DNA from 4 places in the Escherichia ruysiae genome. Region 1 is predicted to be linked to each of the others. Evidence: predicted binding sites of a transcription regulator. Region 1 holds the regulator's gene; each other region holds the start of a gene.
What was found. Region 1 encodes CRP, which controls carbon source genes, mostly activating them, when cyclic AMP is high. Its sites were predicted from a motif close to ATGTGANNNNNNTCACAT; they were not measured.
Positions count from the first base shown of each region.

Region 2: the regulator CRP is predicted to act here: its motif matches at 3,224-3,241, upstream of garD (galactarate dehydratase).
Region 3: the regulator CRP is predicted to act here: its motif matches at 2,573-2,590, upstream of adhE (bifunctional acetaldehyde-CoA/alcohol dehydrogenase).
Region 4: the regulator CRP is predicted to act here: its motif matches at 2,471-2,488, upstream of glpT (glycerol-3-phosphate transporter).

Region 1 is NZ_JAVIWS010000001.1:3,048,988-3,054,043, forward strand. It holds gene argD (bifunctional acetylornithine/succinyldiaminopimelate transaminase) at 1-823, shown strand, start outside; gene RGV86_RS14665 (YccS/YhfK family putative transporter) at 916-3,006, opposite strand; gene crp (cAMP-activated global transcriptional regulator CRP) at 3,057-3,689, opposite strand; gene RGV86_RS14675 (OsmC family protein) at 3,991-4,395, shown strand; gene RGV86_RS14680 (phosphoribulokinase) at 4,450-5,056, opposite strand, start outside.
Region 2 is NZ_JAVIWS010000001.1:2,002,268-2,007,323, forward strand. It holds gene garK (glycerate 2-kinase) at 1-1,023, opposite strand, end outside; gene garR (2-hydroxy-3-oxopropionate reductase) at 1,120-2,010, opposite strand; gene garL (2-dehydro-3-deoxyglucarate aldolase) at 2,040-2,810, opposite strand; gene garD (galactarate dehydratase) at 3,355-4,926, shown strand.
Region 3 is NZ_JAVIWS010000001.1:614,140-619,195, reverse strand. It holds gene adhE (bifunctional acetaldehyde-CoA/alcohol dehydrogenase) at 1-2,350, opposite strand, end outside; gene ychE (NAAT family transporter YchE) at 2,830-3,477, shown strand; gene RGV86_RS03175 (hypothetical protein) at 3,847-3,984, shown strand; gene oppA (oligopeptide ABC transporter substrate-binding protein OppA) at 4,213-5,056, shown strand, end outside.
Region 4 is NZ_JAVIWS010000001.1:1,079,539-1,084,594, forward strand. It holds gene glpQ (glycerophosphodiester phosphodiesterase) at 1-997, opposite strand, end outside; gene glpT (glycerol-3-phosphate transporter) at 1,002-2,360, opposite strand; gene glpA (anaerobic glycerol-3-phosphate dehydrogenase subunit A) at 2,634-4,262, shown strand; gene glpB (glycerol-3-phosphate dehydrogenase subunit GlpB) at 4,252-5,056, shown strand, end outside.

The sequences.
Region 1 (5,056 bases):
AATTATTGCCTTCCATAACGCCTTTCATGGACGCTCGCTGTTTACCGTCTCGGTAGGCGGGCAGCCAAAATATTCCGACGGCTTTGGGCCAAAACCGGCAGACATCATCCACGTTCCCTTTAACGATCTCCACGCAGTGAAAGCGGTGATGGATGATCACACCTGTGCGGTGGTGGTTGAGCCGATCCAGGGCGAGGGCGGTGTGACGGCAGCGACGCCAGCGTTTTTGCAGGGCTTGCGCGAGCTGTGCGATCAACATCAGTCATTATTGGTGTTTGATGAAGTGCAGTGCGGGATGGGGCGGACTGGCGATTTGTTTGCTTACATGTACTACGGCGTGACGCCGGATATTCTGACTTCTGCGAAAGCGTTAGGCGGCGGCTTCCCGATTAGCGCCATGCTGACCACGGCGGAAATTGCTTCTGCGTTTCATCCTGGTTCTCACGGTTCCACCTACGGCGGTAATCCTCTGGCCTGTGCAGTAGCGGGCGCGGCGTTTGATATCATCAATACCCCTGAAGTGCTGGAAGGCATTCAGGCGAAACGCCAGCGTTTTGTTGACCATTTGCAGAAGATCGATCAGCAGTACGATGTGTTTAGCGATATTCGCGGTATGGGGCTGTTGATTGGCGCGGAGCTTAAGCCACAGTACAAAGGTCGGGCGCGTGATTTCCTGTATGCGGGCGCAGAGGCAGGCGTAATGGTGCTGAATGCCGGACCGGATGTGATGCGTTTTGCACCATCGCTGGTGGTGGAAGATGCGGATATCGATGAAGGGATGCAACGTTTCGCCCACGCGGTGGCGAAGGTGATTGGGGCGTAAATAAGACGTGTCATCGTCGCATCAGGCAAAGCATGTCGGATGCGGCGTGAACGCCTAATCCGACCTACGGTTTGCTTCTGGCAATAATGATATTACGCCTTCGAATCCCGTAACTTCCGACTCAACCAAATCCCGTGATGCGGTCGCTGCCGCCAGGCCATCGCTGAAATGGTGTGCATTGTATTCAGATGGCCAATAACGCGTTGTAAATGCTGCTCCAGCGTGCCAGACGCGCCTTCGTGTGGCAGCATCTCTGGCGAGTCTATGATATTGGCGTCACCAGAACTCCCCGGTTCATCATATTCCAGCCGCTGCTGACAGCGTTGAATAGCGATTTCACAAGACTGCAAATACTCCTGCGCCAGTTCCGGCGGCAATGTCCGGTGCTCCCGCGCCAGCGTGGTCATGGCATTAATATGCTCAACAATAAACTGACTATGCGTAACCCACAGTTTCATATCTGCCAGATAATGGCTGTTAAACGCCGGTTCCTGCATCGCCTGGTTCAATGAGTTATACAAGGTGTTATGCGCCTGATTAACCCGCATTCGTTGCCAGGCTAGTGGCGTAGGTTGCGGATCTTTACTGAGGATCAGACGAATGGCCTCCTGGTAAGTTTCTAAGGCATCATGGGCGTTCTTGCGCAATAAGCCGCTCTGCCACTGCGGCCACAGCCAAACTGTGCCGCCGAAGGCAATCAGACAACCGATGATAGTATCGATTAGACGGGGGATGATGTACTGCTCGCCATTCAGCCATAACAGTTGCAGGGTATATACAGCGGTAATGGTAAAACCGACCGTCGCCCAGCCGTAGTTTTTGCGCAATATCAGGTAACTGGCGAGCGTGGTGAAAAGCATCAGCGTCAGGGTGTAACCTTCAGGGATTTTAAAGTGCAGTGCAACACCAGCAATAATTAATCCAACCACGGTTCCGACAGAACGATTCACAATTCGCAGACGAGTCGCGCCATAACCATTTTGCGTCACCAGCAATACCGTCATTAGTATCCAATAGGATTTCGGCAGATGCAGCGCGGTGCCCATCAGGCTGGCAACGCTTAACATCACACTCAGTCGTCCTGCATTACGCAGTGCTGGCGATTTCAGGGAAAGATAGCTTTTCAGCGCCGGGAGTAACGGCATTCGGCGCTGTTTATCGGCCAGTAAGTCACGGGTATAGAGTGGTTTTTGCGTTCGCAGCACGCGGGCGATGCGGCTGAAATGCCAGTAGCAGAATTGCCCTACAGGGTTATCCGGATGCTGGCGGGCGATTTTTTCCAGTGCGCCAATTTGCTTATCCATCGTAAAACGCGTCGGCAGGCGATGGTAAAGAATGTCATCAGCCAGCACGCGCAGGCGAGTGGCGACGGTTTGCGCATTCCAGCGGATAACCTCCTCCGCATGGCTACGCTCGACCAGCTTTTGCACCTCTTCTGGCTGATGCAAACTGACCGAGATGTGTTCCTGTAAATCCAGCGCCTCCTGGAAAATGCGCAGCATCCGCTTGTAATCGGTATTATTTTGCGCGGAAAGCATATGCATTTGCTGATAGCACTGGGTAATTAAATCGACCGCTTTTTGCTGGCGTTCCAGCAGCGGTGGCAACGCTTTCTCAGGATCGGTGTGCTGGGTAAGCAGGCTGTATTTGGCTTCGCAATAATCTGCCAGTTCACGGTACAGCAGGCTAAGTGACTCGCGTAGCGGTTGTTCGCGCCAGAGCCAGAACCAAAACCAGTTAAACAGCCCATACCAGAGTGTACCCAACGCATAGATGAGCAACGGTTCCCAGACGGGCATGTATCCCGCCAGACTTAAGGTAAAAATAGCTGCCAGCAGCGATGCGGGAAGTAATTTTGCGTGTAATGGCCCTAACTCGGCAGTAACGCCAAGTATCAACGTTAACCCTGTCAGCAGAAATGGCAGGGGGATATCTTTTTCCAGCAGCAGTTGTGTTAGCAAGCTGCACGTGGCAAACAGCGACGCACCAATAATTAAACGTTTGAAAAAGCGTTTATGGGGCGTATCAAGCCCCGCAATATTGCAACAGGCGGGGACGAGGGAAAAGAGCAGCCCAAGCCTTAATTCGCCAAGCAATAGACCAACGGCCACGGGCAAACATAGCACCAGCGTTTGTCGTAGTGCATAGTTGATATCAGGATGGTAAATCAGTCTGCGCCACATCGGGTTAAACAAAATGGCGCGCTACTCAGTAACGCGCCACTCCGACGGGATTAACGAGTGCCGTAAACGACGATGGTTTTACCGTGTGCGGAGATCAGGTTCTGATCTTCCAGCATCTTCAGAATGCGCCCCACGGTTTCACGAGAACAGCCGACAATCTGACCGATTTCCTGACGGGTAATTTTGATTTGCATACCGTCCGGGTGAGTCATGGCATCCGGTTGTTTTGCCAGGTTCAGCAGAGTCTGTGCAATGCGGCCTGTTACATCGAGGAATGCCAGGTTGCCCACTTTCTCTGAAGTGACTTGCAGGCGACGTGCCATCTGTGCGGAGAGACGCATCAGAATATCCGGGTTTACCTGAATTAATTGGCGGAATTTTTTGTAGGAAATTTCAGCCACTTCACAGGCGGTTTTCGCACGTACCCATGCGCTACGTTCCTGGCCTTCTTCAAACAGGCCCAGTTCGCCAATGAAATCACCCTGATTCAGATAAGAGAGGATCATTTCTTTACCCTCCTCGTCTTTGATCAGCACTGCCACAGAGCCTTTAACGATGTAGTACAGCGTTTCCGCTTTTTCACCCTGGTGAATAAGCGTGCTCTTGGATGGGTACTTATGAATGTGGCAATGAGACAAGAACCATTCGAGAGTCGGGTCTGTTTGCGGTTTGCCAAGCACCATGCGCGGTTATCCTCTGTTATAAGCTTTCTCCAGAGCCAGAAAACGCCGCTGTCTCTGGATTGCCGAAATGTGCTTCCCGCTACCTGGGAAGGGGCTATCAACTGAACTGCACGGTAATGTGACGTCCTTTACATACATGCAGTACATCAATGTATTACTGTAGCATCCTGACTGTTTTAGCATAGCTTTCGCGTTGTGTCTCCTGGTGTCTCGCTTCAGCATGACCCAGGTCGCCTTCCGTTGCGCGATTTGGTCAGTACGCGTACTCTGTCAGGAAAATTGACGCAATGGAGTTTCGATTATGCAAGCGCGTGTGAAGTGGGTCGAAGGGTTAACCTTTCTGGGCGAATCCGCCTCTGGTCACCAGATTTTAATGGACGGCAACTCAGGCGATAAAGCGCCAAGTCCGATGGAAATGGTGTTGATGGCGGCGGGTGGTTGCAGCGCCATTGATGTGGTTTCTATCCTGCAAAAAGGGCGTCAGGATGTGGTCGATTGTGAAGTAAAATTGACCTCTGAACGCCGCGAAGAGGCACCACGCCTGTTTACGCACATTAATCTGCATTTTATCGTCACCGGTCGCGACCTGAAGGATGCAGCGGTTGCGCGTGCGGTTGATCTCTCAGCCGAGAAGTATTGCTCAGTCGCGTTGATGCTGGAAAAAGCGGTAAATATTACTCACTCGTATGAAGTGGTTGCCGCGTGATTTAACTATCCCGTTGTGAAGCCGGAGAGTATTTTATCCGGCTTAATAGCAGAGTTACTCGATTTTCTTCCCTTCCATCAGTCGTTGCACCAGCGGCAGCATAATTAACTCCATTGCCAGACCCATTTTGCCGCCCGGCACCACTAATGTATTGATGTGGGAAATGAACGAGCCTTGCAGCATCGCCAACAGCCAGGGGAAATCGATTCCTTCCAGATTTCGAAAATGGATTACCACAAAGCTTTCATCCAGCGATGGGATGCCTTTTGCGGCGAAGGGGTTTGAGGTGTCAACGGTGGGGACGCGCTGGAAGTTAATGTGGGTGCGAGAAAACTGCGGTGTGATGTAGTTGATATAGTCTTCCATTGAGCGAACTACCGAGTCCATCACCGCTTCTCGCGAGTGCCCGCGCTCGCTGGTGTCGCGGATGAGTTTTTGAATCCACTCCAGGTTAACGATAGGCACTACACCAACCAGTAAATCCACATGCTGCGCGACGTTATGTTGTGGTGTGACCACGCCGCCGTGCAAACCTTCATAAAACAGCACATCGGTGGGTTCTGGCAGCGCCTGCCACGGGGTAAACGTACCTGGCACCTGATTCCACGGTACGGCTTCGTCGTAGGTATGCAGATATTTGCGAGATTTCCCTTTGCCGCTC
Region 2 (5,056 bases), 1.0 Mb from region 1:
TACAGCATCGATGCCATGCTGATGCACAACGCCGACATCCTTCGTCAGACTACCCGCAATACCAATTACCGGTTTATTGTATTTCTTCGCGACGTTCGCTACGCCAATCGGCACTTTACCGTGAACGCTCTGGCTATCAATGCGGCCTTCTCCGGTGATCACCAACGAGCAATCATGAATATGTTCTTCCAGATTGAGCGCCGTCGTCACAATCTCAATGCCGCTCTTTAGCTCTGCGCCAAGAAACGCCATTAGCGCCGCCCCCATGCCGCCTGCCGCCCCTGCACCAGGAACGTTTTTCACATCAACATGCAGCAATTTTTTGATGACATCAGCATAGTGAGAGAGATTCTTGTCCAGCTCGATAATCGTGGCTTCATTAGCCCCTTTTTGCGGGCCAAAAATACGCGAAGCACCGTTATCGCCCACCAGTGGATTAGTGACATCGCAGGCGACGCGAATAGCGCAATCTTTTAAACGCGGATCGAGGCCGGAGATATCAATATCATTCAGGGTATTAAGACTGCCGCCGCCAAAACCGATTTCATTACCGTTGACATCGCTTAACTTCGCCCCCAGCGCCTGCATCATCCCCGCACCGCCGTCGTTGGTGGCACTGCCGCCGATGCCAATAATAATACTGGTCGCGCCACTCTCCAGCGCCTGCAAAATTAACTCTCCCGTGCCGCGAGAAGTCGTCACCAACGGATCACGCTTTTCCGACGGTACTAACGCCAGCCCACTGGCCGCCGCCATTTCAATAAACGCGGTTTTACCATCGCCAGAGATCCCCCAACTGGCATTCACCTTCTCGCCCAGTGGCCCTGTAACCCAGGCGTGACGTTCGGAACCCTGGGTAGCTGCAATCATCGCTTCCACCGTTCCTTCGCCGCCATCAGCAACCGGAACAGAAACGTACTGTGCATCAGGAAAAATTTCCCGAAATCCTTTTTCTATCGCCTGCGCAACCTCGCTGGCAGATAAACTTTCTTTATAAGAGTCTGGGGCGATTACGATTTTCATACCTGTGCCTGTTACCACATGACGCCGGAGGGCGTTTCTCTTATTCGGCCTGGATTCCAGGCCCGGATTGCAATACGCCATCCGGGCGCGACGTCATTAACGAGTAACTTCGACTTTCGCCAGTTTTTCGTAGTAGCACGCCAGGGCGCTATGATCCGCCGTTCCCAAACCATCGGCACGTAGTGCCTGCATCATCTCCATAACCGCAGCAGTTAGCGGCAATTGCGCACCAACGCCGTGGGAGGTATCCAGCGCATTTGCCAGATCCTTAATATGCAGATCAATACGGAAGCCTGGCTTGAAGTTTCTGTCCATGACCATAGGCGCTTTGGCGTCAAGAACGGTACTGCCCGCCAGTCCACCGCGAATTGCCTGATAAACCAGATCCGGGTTAACGCCCGCCTTGGTTGCCAGCGTTAACGCTTCTGACATCGCGGCAATATTCAGCGCCACAATGACCTGGTTTGCCAGTTTGGTGACGTTACCTGCACCGATTTCCCCGGTATGCACCACGGAACCCGCCATCGCTTTCATCAAATCATAGTATTTGTCGAAAATAGCCTTGTCGCCGCCCACCATCACTGACAGCGTACCGTCGATGGCTTTCGGTTCACCGCCGCTCACCGGGGCGTCCAGCATATCAATACCTTTCGCTTTCAGTGCTTCGCTGATTTCACGGCTTGCCAGCGGAGCGATTGAACTCATATCGATCAATACCGTACCTGGCTTCGCGCCTTCAATGATGCCATTTTCACCCAGCGCCACCTCTTTCACATGAGGGGAGTTTGGCAGCATGGTTATGATGACGTCGCACTGTTCAGCGATAGTTTTAGCCGTAGACGCTGTTTCTGCGCCTGCGGCAATCACTTCAGCAATGGCTTCAGGGTTACGGTCAGCAACCACCAGCGAGTAACCTGCTTTCAGGAGGTTTTTACTCATTGGTTTACCCATAATACCCAGGCCAATAAAACCAACTTTCATAGTCATATCAATCATCTCTCTTGTTGCGGTGGTGGTTATTTTTTAAAGGTATCTGCCAGTTTCTGCGTGGCGGAACGGAATACGCCGAGATCGCTGCCGACGGCCACAAACGTAGCGCCCCATTCCAGATAACGACGCGCATCGGCTTCGACAGGGGCGAGTATGCCGCAGGGTTTGCCGTTGGCTCTGGCGCGATTAAAAATATGTTGAATCGCTTTTTGCACATCCGGATGCGACGCATTGCCGAGATGACCTAATGCCGCTGCCAGATCGCTGGGGCCAACGAAGATACCGTCCACGCCTTCGGTTGCGGTGATAGCATCAACGTTATCAACGCCTTGCTGGCTTTCAATTTGCACCAGAATGGTGATGTTCTTATTCGACTGAGCGAAGTAATCCGCCACGGTGCCAAACATATTGGCGCGGTGAGAAACGGAGACGCCGCGAATACCTTCTGGTGGATAACGGGTAGATGCCACCGCCTGCACCGCTTCTTCTTTCGTTTCCACAAAGGGGATCAGGAAGTTATAAAAACCGATATCCAGCAGACGCTTGATGATCACCGGTTCGTTGGTCGGTACACGCACCACTGGCGCGCTGACGCTCCCCTTCAGAGCCATCAACTGAGGAATGAACGTGGAGATATCGTTTGGCGCATGTTCGCCATCCAGCACCAGCCAGTCAAAGCCAGCTAAACCAAGAACTTCCGTGCTAATTGGGTTAGAAAGTGCTGACCAGCAGCCAATCTGTACCTGTTTCGCTGCCAACGCGGCTTTGAACTTATTTGGGAAAATATCGTTATTCATCGCTTATACCTTTGCTTATTTCTGCAATTCCATACGTTTAATGTCGCCAATCAGGCTTCCTGGTGCAGTATTGAAAGAGGGCAATCTCTTCGATGACAATAAAAATAGGCAGTAAGATTAAAAAGGCACATGCGTTCCTTATTCATCAATCCCACTAATCATGTTTATATTCAGTCGATAGCAAAAAGGTCAGTGCTATTTATTAAATATTCTATTAACGAATATTGGCCACTGCACAATAATAAATCCGTTTTCGACAATGAGTATAATCAGCACAGAAACAATAGGCATTGTGCAAATGCTCATTATGTTTGTCTGATATAAATATTATTTTGAGCATATGCCTATCACGCTGCGTGCCAATGCACATATTTACGCTTTGCCTGCCCCGGTTGCCCTGCTATCACGATAATTAGTGATGTTGATCACATACTGACTTTTCATCTCCTGACACTCTTATTCCATCTCGCAGATAAAATTATTTCTGTCATCAGAATCAATCAACATAAATTTATTATTACCAGCGACCGGAGAAAACGGGATAATGGCCAACATCGAAATCAGACAAGAAACGCCGACTGCGTTTTATATAAAAGTTCACAACACAGATAATGTGGCAATTATTGTTAATGATAATGGCCTGAAAGCAGGAACGCGTTTTCCGGATGGGCTGGAATTAATTGAACATATTCCCCAGGGGCATAAAGTCGCATTGCTGGACATTCCGGCTAATGGTGAAATTATTCGTTATGGCGAAGTGATTGGTTACGCCGTGCGCGCGATCCCACGCGGAAGTTGGATCGACGAATCAATGGTAGTACTGCCGGAAGCGCCGCCATTACACACGCTGCCACTGGCAACTAAAGTGCCGGAACCCTTACCGGCGCTTGAAGGTTATACCTTTGAAGGCTATCGCAATGCCGATGGCAGCGTGGGAACCAAAAACCTGCTCGGCATCACCACCAGCGTCCACTGTGTGGCGGGCGTGGTGGATTACGTGGTGAAAATCATTGAACGCGATCTGCTGCCGAAATACCCGAACGTCGATGGCGTGGTGGGGCTGAATCATCTGTACGGTTGTGGCGTGGCGATTAACGCTCCGGCGGCGGTGGTGCCTATTCGTACTATTCACAACATTTCGCTTAACCCAAACTTTGGCGGTGAGGTGATGGTGATTGGTCTGGGTTGCGAGAAATTGCAACCTGAGCGCCTGCTGATCGGCACGGATGATGTACCGGCTATTCCAGTGGAAAGTGCCAGTATTGTCAGCTTGCAGGATGAAAAACATGTCGGTTTTCAGTCAATGGTCGAGGATATTTTGCAAGTTGCCGAGCGCCATCTGCACAAATTAAATCAACGGCAGCGAGAAACCTGTCCAGCTTCAGAACTGGTTGTCGGTATGCAGTGCGGCGGCAGCGATGCGTTTTCTGGTGTAACGGCAAACCCGGCAGTGGGTTATGCATCTGATTTACTGGTGCGCTGCGGCGCAACGGTGATGTTCTCAGAAGTCACGGAAGTGCGTGACGCCATTCATCTGCTGACGCCGCGCGCTGTTAACGAAGAGGTTGGCAAGCGCCTGCTGGAAGAGATGGAGTGGTACGACAACTATCTCAATATGGGGAAAACCGACCGCAGCGCCAACCCTTCGCCGGGTAACAAAAAAGGCGGTCTGGCAAACGTGGTGGAAAAGGCGCTCGGCTCCATTGCTAAATCGGGTAAAAGCGCGATTGTAGAAGTGCTGTCACCCGGTCAGCGTCCGACCAAACGCGGATTAATTTACGCCGCGACGCCAGCCAGCGATTTCGTCTGCGGCACCCAACAGGTGGCTTCAGGGATTACCGTGCAAGTATTTACGACCGGTCGCGGCACACCGTACGGTCTGATGGCGGTGCCGGTCATTAAAATGGCGACCCGCACCGAACTGGCGAACCGCTGGTTTGATTTGATGGATATTAATGCGGGCACTATCGCCACCGGCGAAGAGACCATTGAAGAGGTGGGCTGGAAGCTGTTCCACTTTATTCTCGATGTCGCCAGCGGGAAGAAGAAAACCTTCTCGGATCAATGGGGACTGCATAACCAACTGGCGGTGTTTAACCCGGCGCCGGTGACCTGATTTCTTTTGGAACGCGCCTCGCAAAACATGGCCTTAGTGCCATGTTTTTATTGTTTCAAGTCCCGTCATTCATTAATAATGCATTTGCATTACCTTAGTTGAAGATTATAATTTGAGCAGAAAAAAGGCT
Region 3 (5,056 bases), 2.4 Mb from region 1:
GACCCAGATGGTCTGCGATTTCAGCATAACGACGACGAGCCTGTGGACGATCGTACTGGCTGAATGCAGTCTGCTTGGTCGGGTTGTCATTCGCGTTGTAGCGGATAACGTTACAAATCAGCAGGGCGTTGGCCAGACCGTGCGGAATATGGAACTGGGAGCCCAGTTTGTGCGCCATTGAGTGACATACACCCAGGAAGGCGTTCGCAAACGCGATACCGGCGATAGTAGCTGCACTGTGAACACGTTCACGCGCTACCGGGTTTTTAGCCCCTTCGTGGTAAGACGCTGGCAGATATTCTTTGAGCAGTTTCAGCGCCTGCAGAGCCTGACCATCAGAGAACTCAGATGCCAGTACAGAAACATAAGCTTCCATGGCGTGAGTGACTGCGTCCAGACCACCGAAAGCACACAGGGACTTCGGCATATCCATAACCAGGTTGGCGTCAACAATCGCCATATCCGGGGTCAGTGCATAGTCTGCCAGCGGATATTTCTGACCTGTTGCATCGTCGGTTACAACCGCAAACGGAGTCACTTCAGAACCCGTACCGGAAGTGGTGGTGACGGCGATCATTTTCGCTTTCACGCCCATTTTCGGGAACTTGTAGATACGTTTACGGATATCCATAAAGCGCAGCGCCAGTTCTTCAAAGTGGGTTTCCGGATGCTCGTACATAACCCACATGATTTTCGCGGCGTCCATCGGGGAACCACCACCCAGCGCGATGATCACGTCTGGCTTGAAGGAGTTTGCCAGTTCTGCACCTTTACGAACGATGCTCAGTGTCGGGTCAGCTTCAACTTCAAAGAAGACTTCAGTTTCAACGCCGGCAGCTTTCAGTACAGAAGTAATCTGGTCGGCATAACCGTTGTTGAACAGGAAGCGGTCAGTCACGATGAGCGCACGTTTGTGGCCATCAGTAATCACTTCATCCAGCGCGATTGGCAGTGAGCCACGGCGGAAGTAGATAGATTTCGGAAGTTTGTGCCACAACATGTTTTCAGCTCGCTTAGCAACGGTTTTCTTGTTGATCAAGTGTTTCGGACCAACGTTTTCAGAGATGGAGTTACCACCCCAGGAACCACAACCCAGAGTCAGGGACGGTGCGAGTTTGAAGTTATACAGGTCACCGATACCACCCTGAGAAGCCGGGGTGTTGATCAGGATACGGGCAGTTTTCATTTTCTGACCGAAGTAGGCAACGCGTGCCGGTTGGTTATCCTGGTCGGTGTACAGGCAAGAGGTATGACCGATACCGCCCATGGCAACCAGTTTCTCTGCTTTCTCTACCGCGTCTTCGAAATCTTTTGCACGGTACATTGCCAGCGTCGGGGACAGTTTTTCATGTGCGAACGGTTCGCTTTCATCAACAACGGTCACTTCACCAATCAGAATCTTAGTGTTTTCTGGTACAGAGAAGCCCGCCAGTTCAGCAATTTTATAAGCCGGTTGACCAACGATAGCTGCGTTCAGTGCGCCGTTTTTCAGGATAACGTCCTGAACGGCTTTCAGCTCTTTACCCTGCAGCATGTAACCGCCGTGGGTAGCGAAACGTTCACGTACAGCGTCATAAACAGAGTCAACAACAACAACAGATTGTTCAGAAGCACAGATTACGCCGTTGTCGAAGGTTTTGGACATCAGTACGGATGCAACTGCACGTTTGATATCTGCGGTTTCATCGATAACAACCGGAGTGTTACCAGCACCTACACCGATTGCCGGTTTACCGGAGCTGTATGCTGCTTTAACCATGCCCGGACCACCAGTCGCGAGGATCAGGTTAATATCAGGATGGTGCATCAGCGCGTTGGACAGTTCAACAGAAGGTTGATCGATCCAGCCAATCAGATCTTTCGGTGCACCAGCAGCGATAGCAGCCTGCAGAACGATATCAGCAGCTTTGTTAGTTGCATCTTTTGCACGCGGGTGCGGAGAGAAGATAATAGCGTTACGGGTCTTCAGGCTGATCAGCGATTTGAAGATTGCAGTTGAAGTCGGGTTAGTCGTTGGAACGATACCGCAGATAATACCGATTGGTTCAGCGATAGTGATAGTACCGAAAGTGTCGTCTTCAGACAGAACACCACAGGTTTTTTCATCTTTATAGGCGTTGTAGATATATTCAGAAGCAAAGTGGTTTTTAATTACTTTATCTTCGACGATACCCATGCCGGATTCGGCAACGGCCATTTTCGCGAGTGGGATTCGAGCATCTGCGGCAGCCAGAGCGGCGGCGCGGAAGATTTTATCAACTTGCTCTTGAGTGAAACTGGCATATTCACGCTGGGCTTTTTTTACACGCTCTACGAGTGCGTTAAGTTCAGCGACATTAGTAACAGCCATAATGCTCTCCTGATAATGTTAAACTTTTTTAGTAAATCATCTGCTCGAATACGAGAGTATAGTCAGTGTGGTGATGATTTGCTTAACCTATGAAAATCAAAAGCTTACTCGCGCTCACACTCACTGTGATTTACTAAAAGAGTTTAAACATTAGAGAGACTAATCTCTAATGCGTCACTTCCAGGTGGCGTAAGCAAGATTACTCACTTCTGGGTACTGATTACGTGATCTAGATCAAAATTCCGCAAAGCTGACACCTTTCAGCTCCGCTTTTAGCTATAAAAGCTAATAGTTAATAAATTGTAGTATTTATTGTTGGCTACATTAGCATGTTTTGCACGACTAGATAACAATAATGAATGATAGTAATTTTAAGCGGTTAGGAGGTGAAAAATGCTGCCAAAAGGCGTATTGTCAGCGCGTATTTTTTTACCTTTGCTTATGGCTAACATTATCCGGCTTTTGCTTCGGAGCTAACCGTGATTCAGACACTCTTTGATTTTCCCGTTTACTTTAAATTTTTCATCGGGTTATTTGCGCTGGTTAACCCGGTTGGGATTATCCCCGTGTTCATCAGTATGACCAGCTATCAGACTGCGGCAGCGAGAAACAAAACAAATCTGACTGCCAACCTGTCGGTAGCGATTATCTTGTGGATCTCGCTTTTTCTCGGCGACACGATTCTGCAACTTTTTGGAATATCGATTGATTCGTTCCGCATCGCGGGCGGCATACTGGTGGTTACAATTGCGATGTCGATGATCAGCGGTAAGCTTGGTGAGGATAAACAGAACAAACAAGAGAAATCAGAAACCGCAATTCGAGAAAGCATCGGCGTTGTACCGCTCGCATTGCCTTTGATGGCAGGACCAGGGGCGATCAGTTCAACTATCGTTTGGGGAACGCGTTATCACAGCATTGGTTATCTGTTCGGCTTTTTTGTGGCAATTGCATTGTTTGCTTTATGTTGCTGGGGCTTATTCCGCATGGCACCCTGGCTGGTGCGAGTTCTGCGCCAGACCGGTATAAACGTGATTACTCGTATTATGGGGTTGCTGCTGATGGCATTAGGGATTGAATTTATTGTTAATGGAATCAAAGGGATTTTCCCTGGTCTGCTCAATTAATTTCTTTCATACGAAACGGAGCCATGGTGCTCCGTTTTTTCGTCATTATTTTTACTTTTGCCCAGCACAGTTATCAAAAGCAAACGAAATAGATAAATATTTTTCCTCATATTACAGCCAGTTATAAGAATATCCTTACCCCGCCATCCTCCTCATCATGTTATTTTCGCGACATCATAATCCTGGGTCTTGCTGAAGAATAATTGAAATGATATTAGTAATTCCACTGCATTTGGCAGAGGAATGTGCTAAATAATGACCTTTTGTTAAGTTATTGTATATTTCTCTATCGTGACAGCAACCAGAAAAAACAGACTTGCTTTACGAGGTTTTATCTTATTGTTTTTAAATGGTTTTATTGGAAGTCTGATGAAGTCTTTGGATATTGGCGCGGTCAGTAAAAGAGAATTGCTTAACAATTTTGCAAAATGTATTGGCGGGCAAGAAGCGCATTTGATACTTTCCGGCCAACCGTCAGGCGATTTTTTTGGTAATGAGAATAATTAACAATAAAAATTGCTGCATTAAATAGTAAATGTGTCTCGACAGGGGAGACACAGTAGGAACCGACGTAAGGTGGTCGTTCGAATCGCCAGAATAAATAAAGTCGGTGATAGCAAAGCGTAACGATATATCAACCTGGCAGCAGAAAGTCTCCGAATCTGTCCAGGGTCCCAACCCGGGATTACACATGCTGGTTAAAGCCAGTAATTATAATGAGGGAGTCCAAAAACAATGACCAACATCACCAAGAGAAGTTTAGTAGCAGCAGGCGTTCTGGCTGCGCTTATGGCAGGGAATGTTGCGCTGGCGGCTGATGTACCCGCTGGTGTTCAGCTTGCAGAAAAACAAACGCTGGTGCGTAACAATGGTTCTGAAGTTCAGTCATTAGATCCGCACAAAATTGAAGGGGTTCCGGAGTCTAATATCAGTCGCGACCTGTTTGAAGGCTTGCTGGTCAGCGATCTCGATGGTCACCCGGCGCCTGGCGTCGCGGAGTCCTGGGATAATAAAGATGCCAAAGTCTGGACATTCCATCTGCGTAAAGATGCGAAATGGTCCGACGGCACGCCAGTCACTGCGCAGGACTTTGTATACAGTTGGCAACGTTCTGTTGATCCGAACACCGCTTCTCCCTATGCCAGTTATCTACAATATGGGCATATCGCCGGTATTGATGAAATTCTCGAAGGGAAAAAACCGATTACCGATCTCGGCGTGAAAGCCGTCGATGACCACACTTTAGAAGTCACATTAAGTGAGCCTGTTCCGTATTTCTATAAATTACTGGTTCACCCATCGACTTCTCCGGTGCCAAAAGCCGCTATTGAGAAATTCGGCGAGAAATGGACCCAGCCAGGAAATATTGTCACCAACGGTGCCTATACCTTAAAAGATTGGGTCGTTAACGAACGTATCGTTCTTGAGCGCAGCCCGACCTACTGGAACAACGCGAAAACCGTCATTAACCAAGTCACCTATTTGCCGATTGCTTCTGAAGTCACCGATGTTAACCGCTATCGCAGCGGCGAAATCGATATGACCTATAACAACATGCCGATCGAGCTGTTCCAGAAGC
Region 4 (5,056 bases), 2.0 Mb from region 1:
CGTCATACAGTTGATTCACATCGGTCGTATATGCCGGCAGTTTATCTGACCGCACGGTATAAGGATGCACTACCAGTTTATTCTGCTGAGCATCTTTCACCATTCCAGTCAGTTTGATATTGCCCGGCTGTGATGTCTCATCAATCACCATATGGTAATCGGGGCCAATACCGTCGGCATATTCCGCCACCTGCTTCATGGCACCCGGCTTAAACATCCAGTCATAGCTGTAATTTACCCAGGTTCCGTCCGGCTGTTTCTGCTGAGTTTCATTCCAGTCAGTATAAGCAATCAACTGAACCAGATTGAGATTCATGCCCATTTTCGGTTCCAGCTCATTTTTAATGCGTTTCAGCTCATCAGCATCAAAGCATTGCAAATAAACTTTGTCCCCTTTGCTGGTGTAACCATATTTTTTCAACACTTCCAGCGTTTTTGCCGCAATATCCTTCCCTTCCTGATGATGAAACCACGGCGCTTTAATTTCTGGATAGATGCCGATATTTTTCCCCGTCGAGTGATTTAATCCCTGAATAAATTCAATCTCTTCTTCGAAAGTGTGGACACGAAAGTCAGACTTACCCATCGGGAATCGCCCGGGGAAAGTCTGCACTTTTTTGCCGTTTACAATATCGAAACCTTCGGTAAATTTCAGAGACTTAATTTCATCCAGCGTGAAATCTATCGCGTAGTAGCGACCATCTTTACGCGCCCGATTCGGAAAACGATCGGCGACATCAGTAACGCGATCAAGATAGTGGTCATGCAGGACGACCAGATGGTCGTCTTTGGTCATTACCAAATCCTGCTCCAGATAGTCAGCCCCCTGTGCATATGCCATCGCTTTTGCTGGCAGCGTATGCTCCGGTAAATAACCACTGGCGCCGCGATGGGCTATTACAATTTTCTCGCTATTGTCTGCCGCCATTGCACTGCTTCCCATGATCATTCCACTCATCATGATCGCCATGCTAAGGTTTTTCAGCGTCAATTTCATGCCATTAGCCTCCGTTGCGTTTTTGCAGTAATTCCTGATGGCGACGTTTTTCGCCAATCATCACAACAATCAACAAGATAACCGCCAGAATGCTGCCGCCAATCATTACCATAAAGCCGCCATCCCAGCCGAAGAAGTCCACGGTGTAGCCAACAATCGCACTCGCCGCCACCGAACCGCCCAAGTAACCAAATAGACCGGTAAAGCCCGCTGCCGTACCTGCCGCTTTTTTCGGTGCCAGTTCCAGCGCATGCAGACCGATCAGCATGACAGGGCCATAAATCAGGAAGCCAATGACAATCATACAAATCATATCTACGGTCGGGTTGCCCGCCGGGTTCATCCAGTAAACGATAGTTGCGATGGTCACCAGAGTCATAAAGAAGACGCCGGTTGCACCACGGTTGCCACGGAAGACTTTATCCGACATCCAGCCGCACAGTAGGGTGCCCGGAATGCCCGCGTACTCATAAAGGAAATAGGCCCAGGAAGATTTATCCAGCGCGAAGTGTTTCACCTCTTTCAGGTAAGTTGGCGACCAGTCGAGGATGCCGTAGCGAAGCAAATAAACGAACACGTTGGCGATAGCGATGTACCACAGCAGTTTGTTCGGCAGTACGTACTGCATGAAAATCTGCTTCGCGGTCAGTTCCTGTTCCGCTTTTTCGTTATAGTCGTCCGGGTAATCATTTTTGTACTCTTCGATCGGCGGCAGACCACAGGATTGCGGGGTATCGCGCATCATAGCAAAAGCGAAAAGCGCCACCAGAATGGCACAGAAAGCAGGCATATAAAGCGCCGCGTGCCAGTCATTGAACCAGGCCATCCCCAGCAAGAATAACAGCGGCGGAATACCACCACCGACGTTATGCGCACAGTTCCACACCGATACAATGCCGCCACGTTCTTTCTGTGACCACCAGTGCACCATGGTACGACCACACGGCGGCCACCCCATCCCCTGGAACCAGCCGCAGAGGAACAGCAGCACGAACATCACCGCAATGCTGGAAGTCGCCCACGGCACAAAGCCCATAAACAGCATCACTGCCGCAGCAAGAATCAAACCTGCTGGCAGGAAAACGCGCGGATTCGAGCGATCCGATACCGAGCCCATGATGAATTTCGAAAATCCATAGGCGATTGAGATCCCTGAAAGCGCAAAACCTAAATCGCCACGCGAGAATCCCTGCTCCACCAGGTAAGGCATTGCAAGAGCAAAGTTCTTACGAACCAGATAGTAAGCGGCATAACCAAAGAAGATCCCCAGGAAAATTTGCCAGCGCAATCGACGATAGGTCGGGTCGATCTCCGCAGCAGGTAAGCGCGCTTTATGTGGCGCTGGTTTAAAAATACTCAACATTTATAGCCTCCGTGGCCCATGGTCTTATTTATGATTAACAGCCTGATTCAGTGGAAGAACCTGCTGTTTTTTTGAGTTGCCGCGATGTTAAGAAAACATTCATAAATTAAATGTGAATTACCGCACACATTATTAAATAAGATTGCCAAAATGTTCCGAAAGGCGCATGAAATCACGTTTCACTTTCGAATAATGAGCGAATATGCGCGAAATCAAACAATTCATGTTTTTACTATGGCTAAATGGTAAAAAACGAACTTCAGAGGGATAGCAATGAAAACTCGCGACTCGCAATCAAGTGACGTGATTATCATTGGCGGCGGCGCAACGGGAGCCGGGATTGCCCGCGACTGTGCCCTGCGCGGGCTGCGCGTGATTTTGGTTGAGCGCCACGACATCGCCACAGGCGCGACCGGGCGTAACCACGGTCTGCTGCACAGCGGCGCGCGCTATGCGGTAACCGATGCAGAATCGGCCCGCGAATGTATCAGTGAAAACAAGATATTAAAACGCATTGCGCGCCACTGCGTTGAACAAACTAACGGTCTGTTTATCACCCTGCCGGAAGATGACCTCTCCTTCCAGGCCACGTTTATCCACGCTTGCCAGGAAGCAGGGATCAGCGCAGAAGCTATAGACCCGCAGCAAGCGCGCATTATCGAACCTTCCGTTAACCCGGCACTGATTGGCGCGGTGAAAGTTCCGGATGGCACCGTTGATCCATTTCGTCTGACCGCAGCAAACATGCTGGATGCCAAAGAACACGGTGCCGTTATCCTTACCGCTCATGAAGTCACGGGGCTGATTCGTGAAGGCGCGACGGTGTGTGGTGCTCGTGTACGTAACCATCTCACCGGCGAAACTCAGGCACTTCATGCGCCTGTCGTAGTTAATGCCGCCGGGATCTGGGGGCAACACATTGCCGAATATGCCGATCTGCGCATTCGCATGTTCCCGGCGAAAGGATCGCTGCTGATCATGGATCACCGCATTAATCAGCATGTGATCAACCGCTGCCGTAAACCTTCTGATGCCGATATTCTGGTTCCCGGCGATACCATTTCGCTGATTGGCACCACCTCTTTACGTATTGATTACAATGAGATCGACGACAACAGAGTGACGGCAGAAGAAGTGGATATTCTGCTGCGTGAAGGGGAGAAACTGGCTCCGGTGATGGCGAAAACGCGTATTCTGCGAGCCTACTCTGGCGTGCGCCCGTTGGTTGCCAGCGATGACGACCCAAGTGGGCGTAACGTCAGCCGTGGCATTGTGCTGCTCGACCATGCTGAACGCGATGGCCTTGACGGATTTATCACCATCACCGGTGGCAAACTGATGACCTATCGGCTGATGGCGGAATGGGCTACCGACGCGGTATGTCGCAAACTGGGCAACACGCGCCCCTGCACTACCGCCGACCTGGCACTACCTGGCTCACAGGAACCGGCTGAAGTCACCCTGCAAAAAGTCATCTCTCTGCCAGCGCCACTTCGCGGTTCAGCGGTTTATCGTCATGGCGATCGCACGCCTGCCTGGCTGAGCGAAGGCCGTCTGCACCGCAGCCTGGTCTGTGAGTGCGAAGCCGTTACCGCAGGCGAAGTGCAATATGCAGTAGAAAATTTGAACGTTAACAGCCTGTTAGATTTGCGCCGTCGTACCCGTGTGGGAATGGGCACCTGCCAGGGCGAACTCTGCGCCTGCCGCGCCGCCGGACTGCTGCAACGCTTTAATGTCACCACATCTGCGCAATCTATCGAGCAACTTTCCACCTTCCTGAACGAACGCTGGAAAGGCGTGCAACCTGTTGCCTGGGGCGATGCGTTGCGCGAAAGCGAATTTACCCGTTGGGTTTATCAGGGACTGTGTGGTCTGGAGAAGGAGCAGAAAGATGCGATTTGATACTGTCATTATGGGCGGCGGTCTTGCCGGATTACTCTGCGGCCTGCAACTACAAAAACACGGGCTGCGTTGTGCGATTGTCACTCGTGGTCAGAGCGCGCTGCATTTTTCGTCCGGGTCGCTGGATTTACTGAGCCATCTACCGGACGGTCAACCGGTGACAGACATTCACGATGGCCTGGAATCTTTGAGCCATCAGGCTCCTGCCCATCCTTACAGTGTTCTCGGCTCACAGCGCGTGCTCGATCTCGCTTGCCGGGCGCAGGCATTGATCGCTGAAAGCGGTGCACAATTGCAGGGTAGCGTTGAACTGGCTCACCAGCGGGTTACACCGCTCGGCACTCTGCGCTCAACCTGGCTAAGTTCGCCAGAAGTCCCCGTCTGGCCGCTGCCAGCGAAGAAAATATGTGTGGTGGGTATCAGCGGGCTAATGGATTTTCAGGCGCATCTTGCGGCGGCTTCGTTACGTGAACTGGATCTTTCGGTTGAAACCGCAGAAATTGAACTGCCGGAACTGGATGTGCTACGTAATAACGCCACCGAGTTCCGCGCGGTAAATATTGCCCGTTTCCTTGATAACGAAGAAAACTGGCCGCTGTTGCTTGATGCGCTTATCCCTGTTGCCAACACCTGTGAAATGATCCTGATGCCCGCCTGCTTCGGCCTGGCTGATGACAAACTCTGGCGCTGGCTGAACGAACAATTGCCCTGTTCATTAATGTTACTGCCGACACTGCCACCTTCCGTGCTGGGCATCCGTCTGCAAAACCAGTTGCAGCGCCAGTTCGTGCGCC